Regions from separate parts of the Neorhizobium sp. CSC1952 genome, predicted to be linked through region 1. Evidence: riboswitches for the same ligand, from Rfam matches in the RefSeq annotation. Region 1 holds a riboswitch; the other holds the start of a gene.
What was found. Region 1 has a riboswitch for cobalamin ahead of QTA58_RS09800 (DUF1636 domain-containing protein). Riboswitches for the same ligand answer to the same signal wherever they lie in the genome.
Positions count from the first base shown of each region.

Region 1 (7,466 bases):
CGTCCGTTGCCGTATCCCAGGCCGCGGCAACCCCGTTCAGATCGCTGCCCGAAAAGGACAGCACCACCACATCGGCCGGCGGCTGGTCGAGGTCGACCGGCTCGATCAGGTCGTCGAGCGACGACGATGTGGTGGCGAGTATGTGCATCCTTCTACCGAGACCCTGTCAGGCAGCCAGCATCCTTTCGATCGCCGCGCGGTCGATCCCCTTTTCGCCGATCACGACAAGGCGGCTCCGCCGCGTTTCGCCGGGCGTCCAAGCGCGGTCGAAATAATGGTTCACGCGCGATCCTACAGCCTGGACCTGCAGGCGCATCGGCTTATCCGCGACCTCCACGAAGCCTTTTATGCGCAATACGTTCTGCGCTTCCGCCGTCGCGGAGATGCGGGCGGCGAGTTCCTGCGGATCCGCCACGGCCGGCAGGTCGACGACGAAGCTGTCGAAATCGTCGTGATCGTGGTCGAGTTCGTCGTCGTGATGCGTCTTGCGGTTCTCGATATCGTCCTCGACCGCGAGCCCGAGGCCGATGAGCACGGCCGGATCGATGGCGCCGTTGGCCGCCGGCACGATCTTGACCGCTCGCGGCAAATGGGCCGCCACCCTGTCTTTCGCGCTCGCAAGCCCGCCGGAATCCAGAAGGTCGGTCTTGGTCAGCACGATCATGTCGGCGCAGGCGACCTGATCTTCAAAAACCTCCTCCACGGGATCGTCGTGGTCGATCGAGCCATCGGCCTGGCGCTGAGCTTCCAGTGCGTCATGGTCGTCGGCGACCCTGCCCTCCGCAAGCGCCACGCCGTCCACGACCGCAACGACACCGTCGACGGTGACGCGCGCCTTCACATCCGGCCATTGGAAGGCCTGAACGAGAGGCTTCGGCAGGGCGAGGCCGGAGGTTTCGATCAGAATATGGTCGACGCGCGGCTCGCGGGAGAGGATCTGGTCGATCGCCGGGACGAAATCGTCGGCGACGGTGCAGCAGATGCAGCCGTTGGCGAGCTCGATGATATTGTCCTCGGGGCAGGTCTCGATGCCGCACCCCTTCAGCACCTCGCCGTCGATCCCGACATCGCCGAATTCGTTGACGATGATCGCCAGCCGCTTGCCGTCCAGCTTCTCGATCAGGTTGCGGATCAGCGTGGTCTTGCCGGCGCCCAGGAAACCGGTGACGACGGTGCAGGGGACGCGATCGAAATTGACGCTCATGAAGGCATGTCCTCGTGATGATGGAAGGGTGGAATGCGGGCCGTCATGCCCTTGCCGCGCAGGCAGGCGGGGCGGCCGCGAAGGGGAAGGAAACCGCGCTCGTCCTCGGCCAGCATCATTGCACCGGTGACGATGTCCTCGACGTTTTCCGGCGCGAGATAGCCGAACACATAGGACCAGCCGGATCGGTGGTTGAAGGCCGCGCTCGGGCTTTTTTCGCAATTGGCAAGGCAGGTGACGGGTTTGACGGCAAGCGGCTTGCCGGCCGTCGCTTCCTTGAGCGCCGCTATCAGCGCCACGCCCGGGCGCATCTCGGCGTTCGATTCGTCGCGGCAGTTGGTGCACACGAAGATCGTCACGTCCGCTTCGTTTCCGGGCTGCTCGTCAATCATCATTCGTCACTCGGCCGCCTGTCCGCCACGTAAAACATGTCGGGGTGCGGGCACGTCCGGCTCTCGCCGGTTCGGCCGTGAACGAAATCCTCGACCCGGAGCACCCCGCCCGGCGAGCACGATGTCTTTCGACGGCAGGTCTCCTGGCTCGCGGGTCCTCGCCTCTGAGCCAGCCTTCCCGGATCGTCTCTCCAGTGGCTTCTTGGCTCGGGCTCTCCGCTTACAGTTGCGGGGGCAGCCGCGGCTTTGACCCTCATCGGGGTCGCACCGCATTCCCTCTTGACCTTCTCCGTTGCCGGAGAAGGACCGTCTCCCTTCCAAGTAAGCCCGGTCGCAGGTCCATGTCAATGGAGTGCAGCGGGTGTCGCAAAGGCGATTGCGGGAAGGCGGAATTCGGCTATAGTGGAGCGGTCGATGGTGCCCGGAAGGGCCGAGAGGGAATGCGGTGAGACGGAGGGACCCGTCGAACCCGCGGCTGCCCCCGCAACTGTAAGCGGAGAGCTTCCATCCAAATGCCACTGGGTTTTCCCGGGAAGGCGGATGCGAGGCGCCTGATTCGCGAGCCAGGAGACCTGCCTTCGGCAAACGGAACTTGAACGGCCCTCGGGTGGAGGGCGAAAGGACGAAACACATGGTCACGAATTCTGCCGCAAGTGCAGTCGGCGTTTCCGCTTCGAAGATCATCCCCCTCAGCATGACGGCTATTCTCGGCCTGTTCATCGTCGGTTTTGTCGGCTTCTCGCATCTGGAAGTCGTCCACAACGCCGCCCACGATACGCGCCACTCGCTGGCCTTCCCCTGCCACTGAGAGGAATTTCCAAATGTCGCTGTTTCGCAACATCGTCCTAACGGCGGTGATCGCCGGGCTTGTGGCCGGACTTCTGCTGACCGTCTTGCAGAGCTTCTCGACGGTGCCGCTCATCCTGCAGGCGGAGACCTATGAAAATGCCGGCGGCGCCGAGGCCGGTCACAGCCACAGCCATGAGGCTGCCCCGGCTGCCGGTGCCGCGGCTCCTGCGGCTGCCGAACATAGTCACGGCGAGGAAGCCTGGGCTCCCGCCGACGGTTTCGAGCGCTTCATCTACACTGCCGCCGCCAACATTCTCTCGGCAATCGGCTTCGGCCTTGTGCTGATCGCAATCTCGGAAGCCCTCGGAGGCCTCAAGGGCTGGCACGGCGGGTTGATGTTCGGCATGGCCGGCTTTCTTGCCGTCAGCCTCGCACCTGGCCTCGGCCTGCCGCCGGAACTGCCGGGCATGCCGGCCGCCGAGCTCGGTCCGCGCCAGGTCTGGTGGATTTCGACAGCCGTCTGCACAGCATTCGGCCTCGGCCTGCTCGCCTATACCCGTTCCGTCGTGTTTGCCGTACCGGCGATCGTTCTGCTGATCGCGCCGCATGTGGTTGGCGCCCCGTTGCCGCCGACGCATGAAACGGCGGTGCCGCTGGAGCTGCATGCCCGCTTCGTCAATGCCGTTTACGTCACCAATCTGGTGTTCTGGGCGGCGCTGGGCGCGCTTGCCGGCGTGGTCCGCGAACGTTTCCGGGCCGGCGAAGACGCCGCGGCGCGTCCGCTGGCGGGGCTGGCTCCGCGGTGAAGGAGATCGATCAGGCGGCAGCCGAACGCCATCGCGTCAAGATGGCGAACCGCAAGGCGGTTCAAGATGCCGAAGTCGCGGAGAAGACCCTCGAAAAGGGTCTTCTCATCATCCACACCGGTCCCGGCAAGGGCAAATCCACCGCCGCCTTCGGCCTGGCGCTCCGCATGCTCGGCAACAACCGGCGCGTCGGCGTGGTGCAGTTCATCAAGGGCGCCTGGTCGACCGGCGAGCAGCCGGCGCTCGCCGTGTTCGGCGACCGGGTCGTCTGGCATACGATGGGCGAAGGGTTCACCTGGGAAACGCAGGACCTGAAGCGGGACATCGCCGCTGCCGAAAAAGCGTGGGAAAAGGCGCTCGACCTGATGGCCGACGAGACGATCGGCCTCGTCATCCTCGACGAGCTCAATATCGCTCTGCGCTACGACTACCTCGATCTCGACAAGGTGGTTGCCGCGCTGCAGGCCCGGCGGCCCGACCTGCATGTGGTCGTCACCGGCCGCAACGCCAAGCCGGCCTTGATCGAGGCCGCCGATATGGTAACCGAGATGACGCTGGTGAAGCATCACTTCAAGGCCGGCGTGAAGGCCCAGGCCGGCATCGAGTTCTGAGCGATGGTTGCCCGATCTCTCATGTTTCAGGGAACGGGCTCGGATGTGGGCAAGTCGCTGGTGGTGGCCGGGCTTGCCCGCGCCTTCACCCTGCGCGGCCTGAAGGTCCTGCCCTTCAAGCCGCAGAACATGTCGAACAATGCGGCGGTGACGGCGGATGGCGGCGAGATCGGCCGGGCACAGGCGCTGCAGGCGCGCGCTGCGAAAGTGCCGCTCAGCGTCCATATGAACCCGGTCCTGCTGAAACCCCAGAGCGAAGTCGGCGCACAGGTCGTCGTGCAGGGCCGGGTGGAAGGCAATGCCAAAGCGGCGGAATACCAGCAGCTCAAACCGAAGCTGATGCCGCGGGTGCTGGAAAGCTTCGATCTGCTCCGCAGCCAGGCCGATCTGGTGCTCGTGGAAGGCGCCGGCAGCGCGTCCGAAATCAACCTGCGCCAAAACGATATCGCCAACATGGGTTTCGCGCGTGCCGCCAACGTGCCGGTCGTGCTGATCGGCGATATCGATCGCGGCGGGGTGATCGCCAGCCTTGCCGGCACGAAATCGGTGCTCGATCCGGACGATGCGGCGATGATCCGCGGCTTCATCGTCAACCGTTTTCGTGGCGACCCGGCCCTGTTTGCGGACGGCATGCGAATGATCGGGGACTTGACCGGCTGGCGATCGATCGGCCTGCTGCCGCATTTTCCCGATGCCGCGCGGCTGCCGGCGGAAGATGCGCTCGGGCTGAATGGTCCTTCTGCCCTCAAGACCGGAGCGAAGATCCGCATCGCGGTGCCGATCCTGCCGCATATCTCGAATTTCGACGATCTCGACCCGCTCGAAGCCGAACCGGATGTGGAGCTGGTTCGGGTCCGCGCAGGTCAGGCGATCCCCGGCGATTGCGATCTCGTTCTGCTGGTCGGCTCGAAGGCGACGATCTCGGATCTGGCTGCGTTCAGAGCCGCCGGTTTCGACGTCGATATCGCCGCGCATGTCCGCCGCGCCGGGCGGGTTCTCGGACTTTGCGGCGGCTATCAGATGCTTGGAAAGAAAATCTCCGATCCGGACGGCATCGAAGGCCCTCCCGGATCGGTGGAAGGGCTTGGTCTGCTCGATGTCGAGACGGTTCTTTCCGCCGACAAGCGGCTGGAGGCGGTTTCCGGCACCAGTTTCGACGGAGTTTCCCTGGCCGGCTACGAAATGCATGTCGGGCGAACAGTTGGCGCGGATTGCGCCCGGCCCTTCTCGATGATCGGCGGCGAGGCGGATGGCGCGAGCTCCGCCGATGGCCGGGTCTGGGGCACCTATCTGCACGGCCTGTTCGCCGACGACCGGCAACGCTCCGCCTGGCTGATGCGGCTGGGGGGCACGGCCTCAGGCCTCGACTACGAAGCCGGCGTGGAGGAGGTGCTGGACCGGCTTGCCGGCCATATGGAACAGCATCTCGATCTCGACGGACTGCTCAGACTTGCCAGATGATCCATGCCAGCAGGCCGAAAAGGCCGATCAGCAGCGCGTCTGCCGCGCGGGCGAGCTTCAGCGCACGGCGGATATCGTCATGGGTCAGTTCCGTCCGGCCGCCCTCGCCCATGAAGCGTGCCTCGATCATCTGCCCGCCATAGCTTCTCGGTCCCGCCAGAGCGATGCCGAGCGCGCCGGCCATCGCCGCTTCCGGCCAGCCGGCATTCGGCGAGCGATGGTATCCGGCGTCCCGCAACACGGCCCTGATGGCATTCCGGGGCGAGGCTTTGTCGATGAAAAGAGCCGCAATGACGAAAAGAAGCGCGCTCAGCCGCGAGGCAGGCAGGTTGATCAGGTCGTCGAAACGCGCAGCAGCCCAGCCGAAGGCTTCGTGGCGCGGGCTGCGGTGGCCGATCATGCTGTCGGCGGTATTGGCCGCCTTGTAGGCGGCTCCGCCCGCAAGTCCGCCGACACCCATCCAGAAGGCGGGCGCCACGACGCCGTCGGAGAAATTCTCCGCCAGGCTTTCGATCGCCGCGCGGCAGACGGCGGCCTCGTCCAGCTTTTCCGGATCGCGGCCGACGATCATCGAGACTGCTTTCCGGCCGGCTTCGAGCCCGCCATGTTTCATCGCATCGGCAACCGCCTCGACATGGCTTTCGAGACTTTTCTGGGCGGGAAGGCTGGCTGCAATCAGGACCAGCAGGACCGGACCGAAAGGCAGCGTCAACAGGCCGTATTCGACGGCCAGCGCGGCCGCGATCGCAATGCCGAGCAGTGTCAGCAGGGCATATGCGCCCATGCGCTTGCGGGCCGCGAAATCGTCGGCCTCGCGGTTCCAGTCCCTGTCGAGCCGGGATATCAGCCGGCCGAACCAGGTGACCGGATGGCCGATCGCCCGGAACAGCCAATCCGGGTATCCGAATATGCGCTCCACGATCAGCGCGGCGAATGCGAGAAGGAACATTAGCGGTGGCAAGCCTTGAGGTTCGTGATGAAGCGAGCGATCCGATCCGGCACGGCGGCAATCTCGCCAGAGCACGGGCGCTGTTTCCGCAGGCGCCCGAGCCGTGGATCGACCTGTCGACCGGCATCAACCCGCATTCCTATCCGCATTCGCCAATCCCCGGCAATGCCTTCGCGCGACTGCCGGAGCCGGCTTTGGCGCAAGAGCTGAAGGCGATCGCAGCCAATGCCTATGGCGCACCGTCGGCGGCGCATGTCGCGGCGGGGCCGGGCACGCAGATCCTGTTGCCGATCATCGCCGGCCTTCTCCGAAGCGGGAGTTCGGCGGCGGTTTTGTCGCCCACCTATGCGGAACATGCCCGTGCCGCGAAAATGGCCGGCTTCGGCGTCATCGAAACGGACGATCCGGACCGGCTGGCCTCCGCAGATCTCGCCGTCGTCGTCAATCCCAACAACCCGACCGGCCGCATCGTCCCGAAGAGCGATCTCCTCACGCTTGCGGCCGCGATGCGGGCGAAGGGCGGTCTTCTGGTCGTGGACGAGGCCTTCATGGAGGTGTCCGAGGCCGAAAGCATGGCCGACATGGTCGATGAAGGAGGTCTTCTGGTCCTGCGCTCCTTCGGCAAGTTTTACGGCATGGCGGGCCTAAGGCTCGGTTTTGCGATTTCGCATCCGGATATCATCGCGAAGATCGAGAGTCGGCTCGGCCCCTGGGCCGTTTCCGGTCCGGCTTTGCATGTGGCCGGCGAGGCGCTGGCAGATGTCCCTTGGCGGCAAGCGACGCGAGCGAAGCTGGAACAGGATGCCGCACGGCTGGACGTGCTGCTGATCTCAGCTGGAATTGCGGTCGCGGGCGGCACGTCGCTCTTCCGCTTCATCCGCGATCCGCGTGCGCAGGCTATCTACCGGCATCTCGGCGAGCGCGGCATCATCACGCGGCGTTTCGAGGAGCGGCCGCACGATCTGCGCATCGGCCTTCCCGGTGAAGCGGGTTGGTCACGGGTGGAAACGGCCCTGAAAACTATTTAGCTGGCGAAGAAAACTTATCGCGCCATGCGGCTTGCGCATTCGGCACCGGCAGAGCCGTTGCTTCGTAGATGCCGCGCGCCACCGCGCGAGCCGTGACCAGTGTCGCCAGATGGCAGAGTTCGGCAAAGGCGGTCATGTCGCCGAGCGGCCTTGCGCCGGTGGCGGCGGAAAAGATCGTATCACCGTCGCCCGGCAGATGCGCCGGCAGCACGGCACGGGCGAGCCC
Region 1 is NZ_CP128416.1:1,959,182-1,966,647, forward strand. Features, by position in the region: gene cobN (cobaltochelatase subunit CobN) at 1-148, opposite strand, end outside; gene cobW (cobalamin biosynthesis protein CobW) at 167-1,204, opposite strand; gene QTA58_RS09800 (DUF1636 domain-containing protein) at 1,201-1,599, opposite strand; cobalamin riboswitch at 1,712-1,922, opposite strand; cobalamin riboswitch at 1,995-2,191, shown strand; gene QTA58_RS09805 (CbtB-domain containing protein) at 2,228-2,404, shown strand; gene QTA58_RS09810 (CbtA family protein) at 2,418-3,191, shown strand; gene cobO (cob(I)yrinic acid a,c-diamide adenosyltransferase) at 3,188-3,802, shown strand; gene QTA58_RS09820 (cobyric acid synthase) at 3,806-5,263, shown strand; gene cbiB (adenosylcobinamide-phosphate synthase CbiB) at 5,247-6,212, opposite strand; gene cobD (threonine-phosphate decarboxylase CobD) at 6,218-7,240, shown strand; gene QTA58_RS09835 (P1 family peptidase) at 7,233-7,466, opposite strand, start outside.

Region 2 (7,466 bases), 1.3 Mb from region 1:
CTTGATCCTTTTCTGTGCGGGTTCTGGGGCGATGTCGGCAGCCTTGGAGCGACGGCCATGGCCGCCGCCGGGCTTGCTTCGAACAGGATTGCTCAGATGACGCCGCCGTTGGCGCGCAGCGTCTGGCCGTTGATCCAGCCGCCGTCCGGGCCGGCGAGGAAGGCGACGGCGGCGGCGATATCTTCCGGCGTGCCGAGCCGTTCCAGCGGGTTCATCTTCGCCATGCGCTCGATCAACTCGTCCGACTTGCCGTTCAGGAAGAGGTCGGTCGCCGTCGGGCCGGGAGCGACCGCGTTGACGGTGATATCGCGGCCGCGCATCTCCTTGGCCATAATCGCCGTCATGGTTTCGACGGCGGCCTTGGTGGCGGCATAGACGCCGTAGGTTTCCAGCTTCAGGCCGACGACGGAGGTCGAGAAGTTGACGACGCGGCCGCCGTCGCGCAGACGCTTTGAAGCTTCGCGCAGCGTGTTGAAAGTACCCTTGAGATTGACGGCGACCTGGCGGTCGAAATTGGCATCGTCGGCGCCGGCAAGCGGCGACAGCATCATGATGCCGGCATTGTTGACGAGCACATCGATGCCGCCGAAAGCGGTCTCGGCGCTGTCGAACATGCGGCGGACGGCTTCCGCATCGGCAACGTCGGCCTGGGCGGCGACGGCCTTGCCGCCGGCCTGCTCGATCCTGCGGACGACCTCTTCGGCCGCGGCGGCATTGCCGGCATAGTTGACGACGACGGTGAAGCCGTCCTTGCCGAGACGTTCGGCGATCGCAGCTCCGATGCCGCGGGAAGCGCCCGTGACGATGGCGACCTTGTTCTGATTGGCAGACATTTTCTTCTCCTTCGGTTCTCCGCGCCGCAGCGCGTTTTCGGTGAGGAGAAGATGGCGCTTTCCGATCTGCGGATAATCGGGCATAGTTCGCCATCACTATCCGAAGATCGCGAACAAAACTCATGGACCGATTTGACGCCATGCATGTCTTCACCCGCGTCGTCGAGCGCCGCAGCTTTACGCTGGCGGCCGAGGATACGGGTCTGCCACGCTCGACGGTGAGCGACGCGGTGAAGGAACTGGAGGCCCGCCTCGGCGTGCGCCTGCTGCTCAGGACCACGCGGCATGTCAGCCCGACGCTCGACGGCGAAGCCTATTACCAGCGGTGCCTCTCGATCCTCGCCGATATCGAAGATGCCGAGGGCGCCTTTGCGGGCGTCAGGCCGAAGGGGCTGCTGCGGGTGGATGTGCACGGCACGCTCGCCAGGCATTTCGTGCTGCCGAACCTGCCCTCCTTCCTCGAAACCTATCCGGAGATCGAATTCTACATGAGCGAGGGCGATCGGCTGGTCGATCTCGTGCGCGAAGGCATCGACTGCGTGCTGCGGGTCGGCACGCCGCAGGACAGCGACCTGATCGCCCGGCGCGTCGCCATGCTGGACGAAGTCACGCTCGCCTCGCCCGCCTATATCGAAAATTTCGGCCTGCCCGGGCATCCGGAGAAACTCGACGGCCACCGTATGGTCGGCTTCCGCGCGACCGGCAGCACTGCCGCGCTTCCGCTGGAATTCACCGTGAACGGCACGGTCCGCAACATCGCCATTCCCGCGACCGTGACCGTCAACGCGGCGGAAAGCTATATCGCCACCGCCCGGCTGGGGCTCGGCCTGATCCAGATCCCCCGCTATCACGCAACGAACGATCTCGCGGCCGGCACGCTGGTCGAGGTGCTTTCGGCCTTTCCGCCGACCAGGACGCCGGTCTCCCTGCTCTACCCCCGCAACCGGCAGCTCTCGCCGCGGGTGCGCGTCTTCATCGACTGGCTGGTCCGGATATTCGCAGACAACGCGTGAGCGGCTAACCCGGCCGCCGGCAGGAGAGAATGAAACGCCGGTAAAGCCGCGTGCGCAGCCGGTTCCGCAGATCGGCGGTCTTCCGCTGGGCGGCAGCGATCGGCGCATGAGAGGCGATCCCGATATTCTCGAAGCCGGTCGCTTCGATCAGCGGCACGAGCTTTTCCACGGTGAGGCCTTTTCCGAACGGCAGCCGCTGCATGATGCTCTGATGGCGGTCGCTCATTGCGCCGTCGTAATGCGGATCGGCGCCGCTCAGCCGGTCGATCAGGCAGATGGCGTAAGACGCGAGCTTTCCAAGCGGAGTCGGTCTCGCCCAGTCTCCATCGAAGACCAGGAGCCTGCCGCCGGGCTTCAGGACCCGGTACCAGTCGGCAAGGGCCTGTTCCGGCGCCGTCAGCGTCCAGACGAGATGGCGGCAGACGACGGCGTCATAGCTTTCGTCCGGCTCCATCGTCCGTTCCGCATCGGCAAGGATGAAACGAACCCGCTTGCGCCCCGCATGCTTGCGGCGGGCGACGCTCAGCATCGCCTCGGAGAAATCGAGCGCCGTCACCTCGTGCCCGAGGGAGAGCAGCACGTTCGTCACTTCGCCGGTGCCGCAGGCCAGTTCGAGGACCTTGAGCGGTTCGCTGCCGAGGCCGCGCCGGACCGCGGCCGCCCAGGCCTCCAGTTCCGGTCCGGGCGGAATGCGGTGGCCGAAGGCGAGATCGAAGGTTTCCGACCGTTTCGACCAGTATTCGCGGATGTCCTCCTTGAGGTGGTGGTTGCGTCCATCCATGTTCAAGATACCCCACCTGCGACCGTCTCAAGCCGCGCACCGTTCCCGCGCCGCGACGCCGGACGGGACTGCCCGGCAGCCCGGTAGCGGATGAAACAGCTGCCGTCGCTTTCGTGATCGATCTCCGCTTCCACGCCGAAGACGTCGCGGATGCGCTCAGGCGTCAGCACCTCGCGCGGCACACCGAGCGCCACCAGCCGGCCACCCTGCATGACCGCGAGGCGGTCGCAGAACATGGCCGCATGATTGAGGTCGTGCAGGGCCGCCGCCACGGTCAGATCCTGCCGGCGCACCAGATCGAGCAGGCCGATCTGGTGGCCGATGTCGAGATGGTTGGTCGGCTCGTCGAGGAGCAGTATCTTCGGCTGCTGCGCGAGCGCACGGCCGATATGCAGGCGCTGGCGCTCGCCGCCGGAAAGCGTGTGCCACAGCCTTCCGGACAGATGGGCCATGTCGACGTTCCGAAGCGCGGCCTCGACGATCGCATCGTCCTCGGGCGACCAGGGCGACAGGGGGCCGAGATAGGGCGTGCGCCCGAGCTCCACCGCCTGCCGGGCGGTGATCCGCTCGCCGGTCTCCGCCTGCTGCTCCACCAGCGCCAGCCGGCGGGAAACCTCGCGCCGCCCGAGCGCCGTGATCGGCACGCCGTCCAGCAGGACCTCCCCCGACTTCGGCTTGCGGATGCCGGCAAGCAGCGCCATCAGGCTGGTCTTTCCCGAGCCGTTCGGGCCGATGATGCCGAGAAACTCGCCGGTCCGCACGTCGAGCGAAACATCGCGCAGGATTTCGGCGCCGCCGGCGGTCCATGAAACATTCCTGGCCGAAAGCGTCATGCGCGGCCCCTCCTCTGTCCGAGAATCAAGGCGAAGGCCGGGGCTCCGACAAGCGCGGTGATCACGCCGATCGGCAGGACCTGGCCGGGTATCAGGATGCGCGACAGAATATCGGCCACGATCATGAAGACGGCGCCGATCAGCGCCGCCGCCGGCAGGAGAACGCCGTGCCGCACGCCGACCAGCATGCGCGCCGCATGCGGGATGACCAGCCCGACGAAGCCGATCGAGCCGACGATGGACACCATCACCGCCGTCATCATGGCGCAGATGCCGACCAGCGCGAGATAGGTGCGGCGAACCGAAATGCCGAGCGAGGCGGCCTGCTCCGCGCCGAAGGTGAAGGCGTCGAGCGAGCGGGCATGCCAGAGGCAGACCACGAGGCCCAACAGGGCAGCGGGTATGGCAAGCCAGGCATCCGGCCAGCGGACGCCGGAAAGATTGCCGAGCAGCCAGAACATGATGCCACGCGCCTGATCCGCGGTCGCCGCCTTGGTGACGATGAAGGAGGTGAGCGCGTTGAAGAGCTGCGAGCCCGCGACCCCCGCAAGGATGATGGCCGCCGTTCCCTTGCCCGCCTTGAGAGCGAGCAGGCTGACCAGCGCAAAGGCAACCAGCGCCCCGAAAAAAGCTCCCATCGGCAGCGTCAGGAATCCTCCGCCGAGGCCCAGGATCGCCACGCCGACGGCGCCGGTGGAGGCGCCCGCCGAAATGCCGAGGATATACGGGTCTGCCAGGGGATTGCGCAGCAGCGACTGCAGCACGACGCCGGAGAGGGCAAGCGAGGCCCCGCAGCAGGCCGCCACGACCGCGCGGCTCAGCCGATAGCTCCAGACGATGCCCTCGTCGATCGGTTCCAGCGGATAGCCCGCATCCCACAGCCGGTTGGCGACCGTCTTGGCGACGACATCGAACGAGATCGCGGTCTCGCCGATCGCCGCACCCAGCCAGAGCGCGGCGACGAGGACGACGAGCGCGAGGGAAACCGCCCCCGTCCGCCCGATCGAGGACAAGGCCCGGCTCATCTGGCGAGGCCGGCGGCTGCGATGGCTTCGGCCAGCGTCTCGATGCCTTCGATCGTGCGGATCGTCGGGTTCATCGCCTGCGCGTCCATGTCGAAGACATGGCCGTTCTTCGCGGCCGGCATCAGGCTCGCGACCGGGTCTGTCTCAAGGAACTTGTACTTGGCCTCGATGCTGTCCAGCGGATAGCGGCGCCGGTCCATGGCGCCCGCGACGATCATGATCGGATCGGCCTTGGCGATGGTCTCCCAGCCGACCGTCGGCCATTCGTCGTCCGTCTTGATGATGTTCTCGATCCCGAGAGCCGACATGATATAGCCCGGAGCGCCGTTCCTGCCGGCGACATAGGGATCGGCGCCCGCGGCACTGGAGAACCAGAAGACGGCGGAAAGCCTGCCTTCCGCAGAAGCGACCTTGGCCCGGGCGGCGGCTTCGCGGTGCTTCAGATCGGCCACGACTTCCTCGCCCCTGTCCTCTACGTCGTAGATCTTCGCGAGATCGCGGATCTCCCGATAGACGAGGTCCATGGTGAAGACCTGGTGGCGGACGCCGTCGCTGGCGGCGGAATTTTCCTTGCCGGTGCAATCGGACGGCGACGTGTAGACCGGGATACCGAGTTCCTCGAACTGTTCGGGCTTGCCGACCACGCCCTCGGGGCCGACCTGCCACTGGAACTGCACGGCGACGATATCCGGCTTCTTGGCGAGCACGCTTTCGAAGCTCGGCTCGTTGTCGGCAAGCCGGTCGATCTTCGAATTCACCTCCTCATACCCCTTGAGGACCGGCCCGACCCAGAGCGCGGTGCCGACGACCTTGTCGGCCAGGCCTAGGAGGTAGAGGATTTCGGTGCTGCTCTGGCCGATGGAGACGGTGCGCGACGGAGCCTTTCCGAAAGTCACCTGCCGGCCGCAATTTTCGAGCGTGAGCGGATAGCCGGTCTGCGCCGCCAGGGCACCGTGGAACAGGCCGGAGGCGATCAAGGAGATGGCGCCGAGGCCCGCGAGCGACGGCCGTTTCAGAAAGATATTCATCGTGTTTCCCCGAATGTGACGTGAATGCAGCCAGCAGATCCATCTGCCGGACAGCAGAGGAGTTCAGAATGCCCTTGAGGCAGCCCGTTCGGCCGAACGATCGTCGAGATATGGGGAATGCGAAGCGCCAGGGCGCCATGCGGCGCGGATGGTGGTCATGTCCTGCTCCTGTTCCGGGCATCCCCGCCCGTGCGATGGATCGATGTTCGACGGCAGGTCTCCTGGCTCACGGATATCCGCCGTCCATCTGCCTTCCCGCGCCGCAGGGGCACAGTGGCATGGCGCCTTCCGGCGCCACGAGGATGGACGGCAATCCGCTTACAGTTGCGGGGGCAGCCACGGCATTGGCCCCTTTCGGGCGTCCGCACCGTGTTCCCTTTTCATCCCCTCCGAGTCACCGTCGGGGAACCGTCGCGCCCAGTTATGCCGAGCGCGGCGACCGCGTCAAGCCGAGAGAGGGGCGCCGTCAATGGACGGCGCCGGAGCCTCCGGCGGCAACGATGCGACGCTCGCCGTGGTCTGACGGGGTCACGCCGGACCGGATCGCCTGGACCATATCGGCTTCGCTGACCTCATGGAATCTCTCCTTTGATATGTAATAACATTACATCGATTATCGAAGTTTCCGGGAGCTGTCCAGCCTGTTCTGCGCGATGGGTGAAATTCCCGGCAGCGGGCGTAACGGGACGGACAGGCAGGGCAACGCCGTTCGGCACCGAGCCTCAACGCGGCTTCGGCGGGGCGGGTGCAGATATCCAACGGTTCGGCGGAAAAGAAAAAAGCCCGCTGCGGCGGGCTTTTCGGCTGGTCGGAGTGGAGTGATTCGAACACTCGACCCCCACGTCCCGAACGTGGTGCGCTACCAGACTGCGCTACACTCCGTGACCAGCGGCGCCTCTATAGACCAGCATTTTCCATTCCACAAGCGCCGTCATGAAAAATTTGCGACGGAATCGCGGTCCTTGGGCGCGGTGGCGCAAGAGGCATTGAGACGCGGGGCGTTGCAAAAAAGCGGCGCAGGAGAAATTTGATATCGGCGGCGGCCGGCCGTCTCGCGAAGCCTGCACAAAATCTGTTAGTTGCGATCTCGAAAACCATGCCTCCCAAACCATGCCTCCCGGGGCGCCACAGACGATACAAGGATTCATTTCAGATCATGAGCCGCCGCGTTCTCGCATCGCACACCCTTTTCACCTTTGGCCTTTTCGCTCTTGCCCTTTCGGCCTGCACCACCGTAGGCGTCGCCAGCAATCCCATCGAAGCCCGCTGGGTGGGCCGTTCGGCCGGCGAATTCTTCGCGAAGTTCAGCCCGCCGATCAGCGACAGCAACGAGGGCTCCGCCACGGTCTACAACTGGCGCGGCGGCTATAACCGCATCAAGCAGCAGAACGGCCGCACCGCACGCGTCAGCTGCTCGGCGAAGATCACCGTTTCCGAGAGCTACGTCATCCGCGACATCGCGATCATATCCGATCCCCCGGGCGCCAACGGCCCGAGCTATTGCACGGAATTGCTCGCCGCGAACTGAGCGAAGGGGCCACCGGCCCCTGCCCCCACCGGACGGCGTTCCGAAATGCGCCGCCCGGGCGAACTTATTTCTGGCATCATCCTGCAAAACAGCATATTTTCGACACGATAACCGGCCAAGGGGACCACACTTACGGGGTCGATGCCGGGTCTTACGAGGTCGCTTGTCCTATTTCGTAACTCATATCCGTGTGGTTGCAGCGCCGGCGCTTCGCGAGACGGCCGCGCGGTCCGGCAGCAGGCCCGGCGGTTGCATCCGGGCTTTCCGGAATACCCATTTCAAGCAAATGTCCCGGCAGGTCTCCAAGGCGCGGCTCAAGGGTTCGGACGTCATCACGATCGCCGATAGCCCTTCTCCGTTGCAGGAGCATTGCGAATCCGGAATAGTTCCCGAACACGGAAAATTAACATATTATGATAATTTGG
Region 2 is NZ_CP128416.1:610,639-618,104, forward strand. Features, by position in the region: gene QTA58_RS03290 (SDR family oxidoreductase) at 93-833, opposite strand; gene QTA58_RS03295 (LysR family transcriptional regulator) at 956-1,846, shown strand; gene QTA58_RS03300 (methyltransferase domain-containing protein) at 1,851-2,627, opposite strand; gene QTA58_RS03305 (ABC transporter ATP-binding protein) at 2,630-3,460, opposite strand; gene QTA58_RS03310 (iron ABC transporter permease) at 3,457-4,485, opposite strand; gene QTA58_RS03315 (ABC transporter substrate-binding protein) at 4,482-5,513, opposite strand; cobalamin riboswitch at 5,707-5,941, opposite strand; tRNA gene QTA58_RS03320 (tRNA-Pro) at 6,319-6,395, opposite strand; gene QTA58_RS03325 (hypothetical protein) at 6,670-7,041, shown strand; gene QTA58_RS03330 (hypothetical protein) at 7,205-7,466, shown strand, end outside.
Region 2: linked by a shared signal. The riboswitch ahead of QTA58_RS03315 (ABC transporter substrate-binding protein) and the one ahead of QTA58_RS09800 (DUF1636 domain-containing protein) in region 1 are both predicted to bind cobalamin.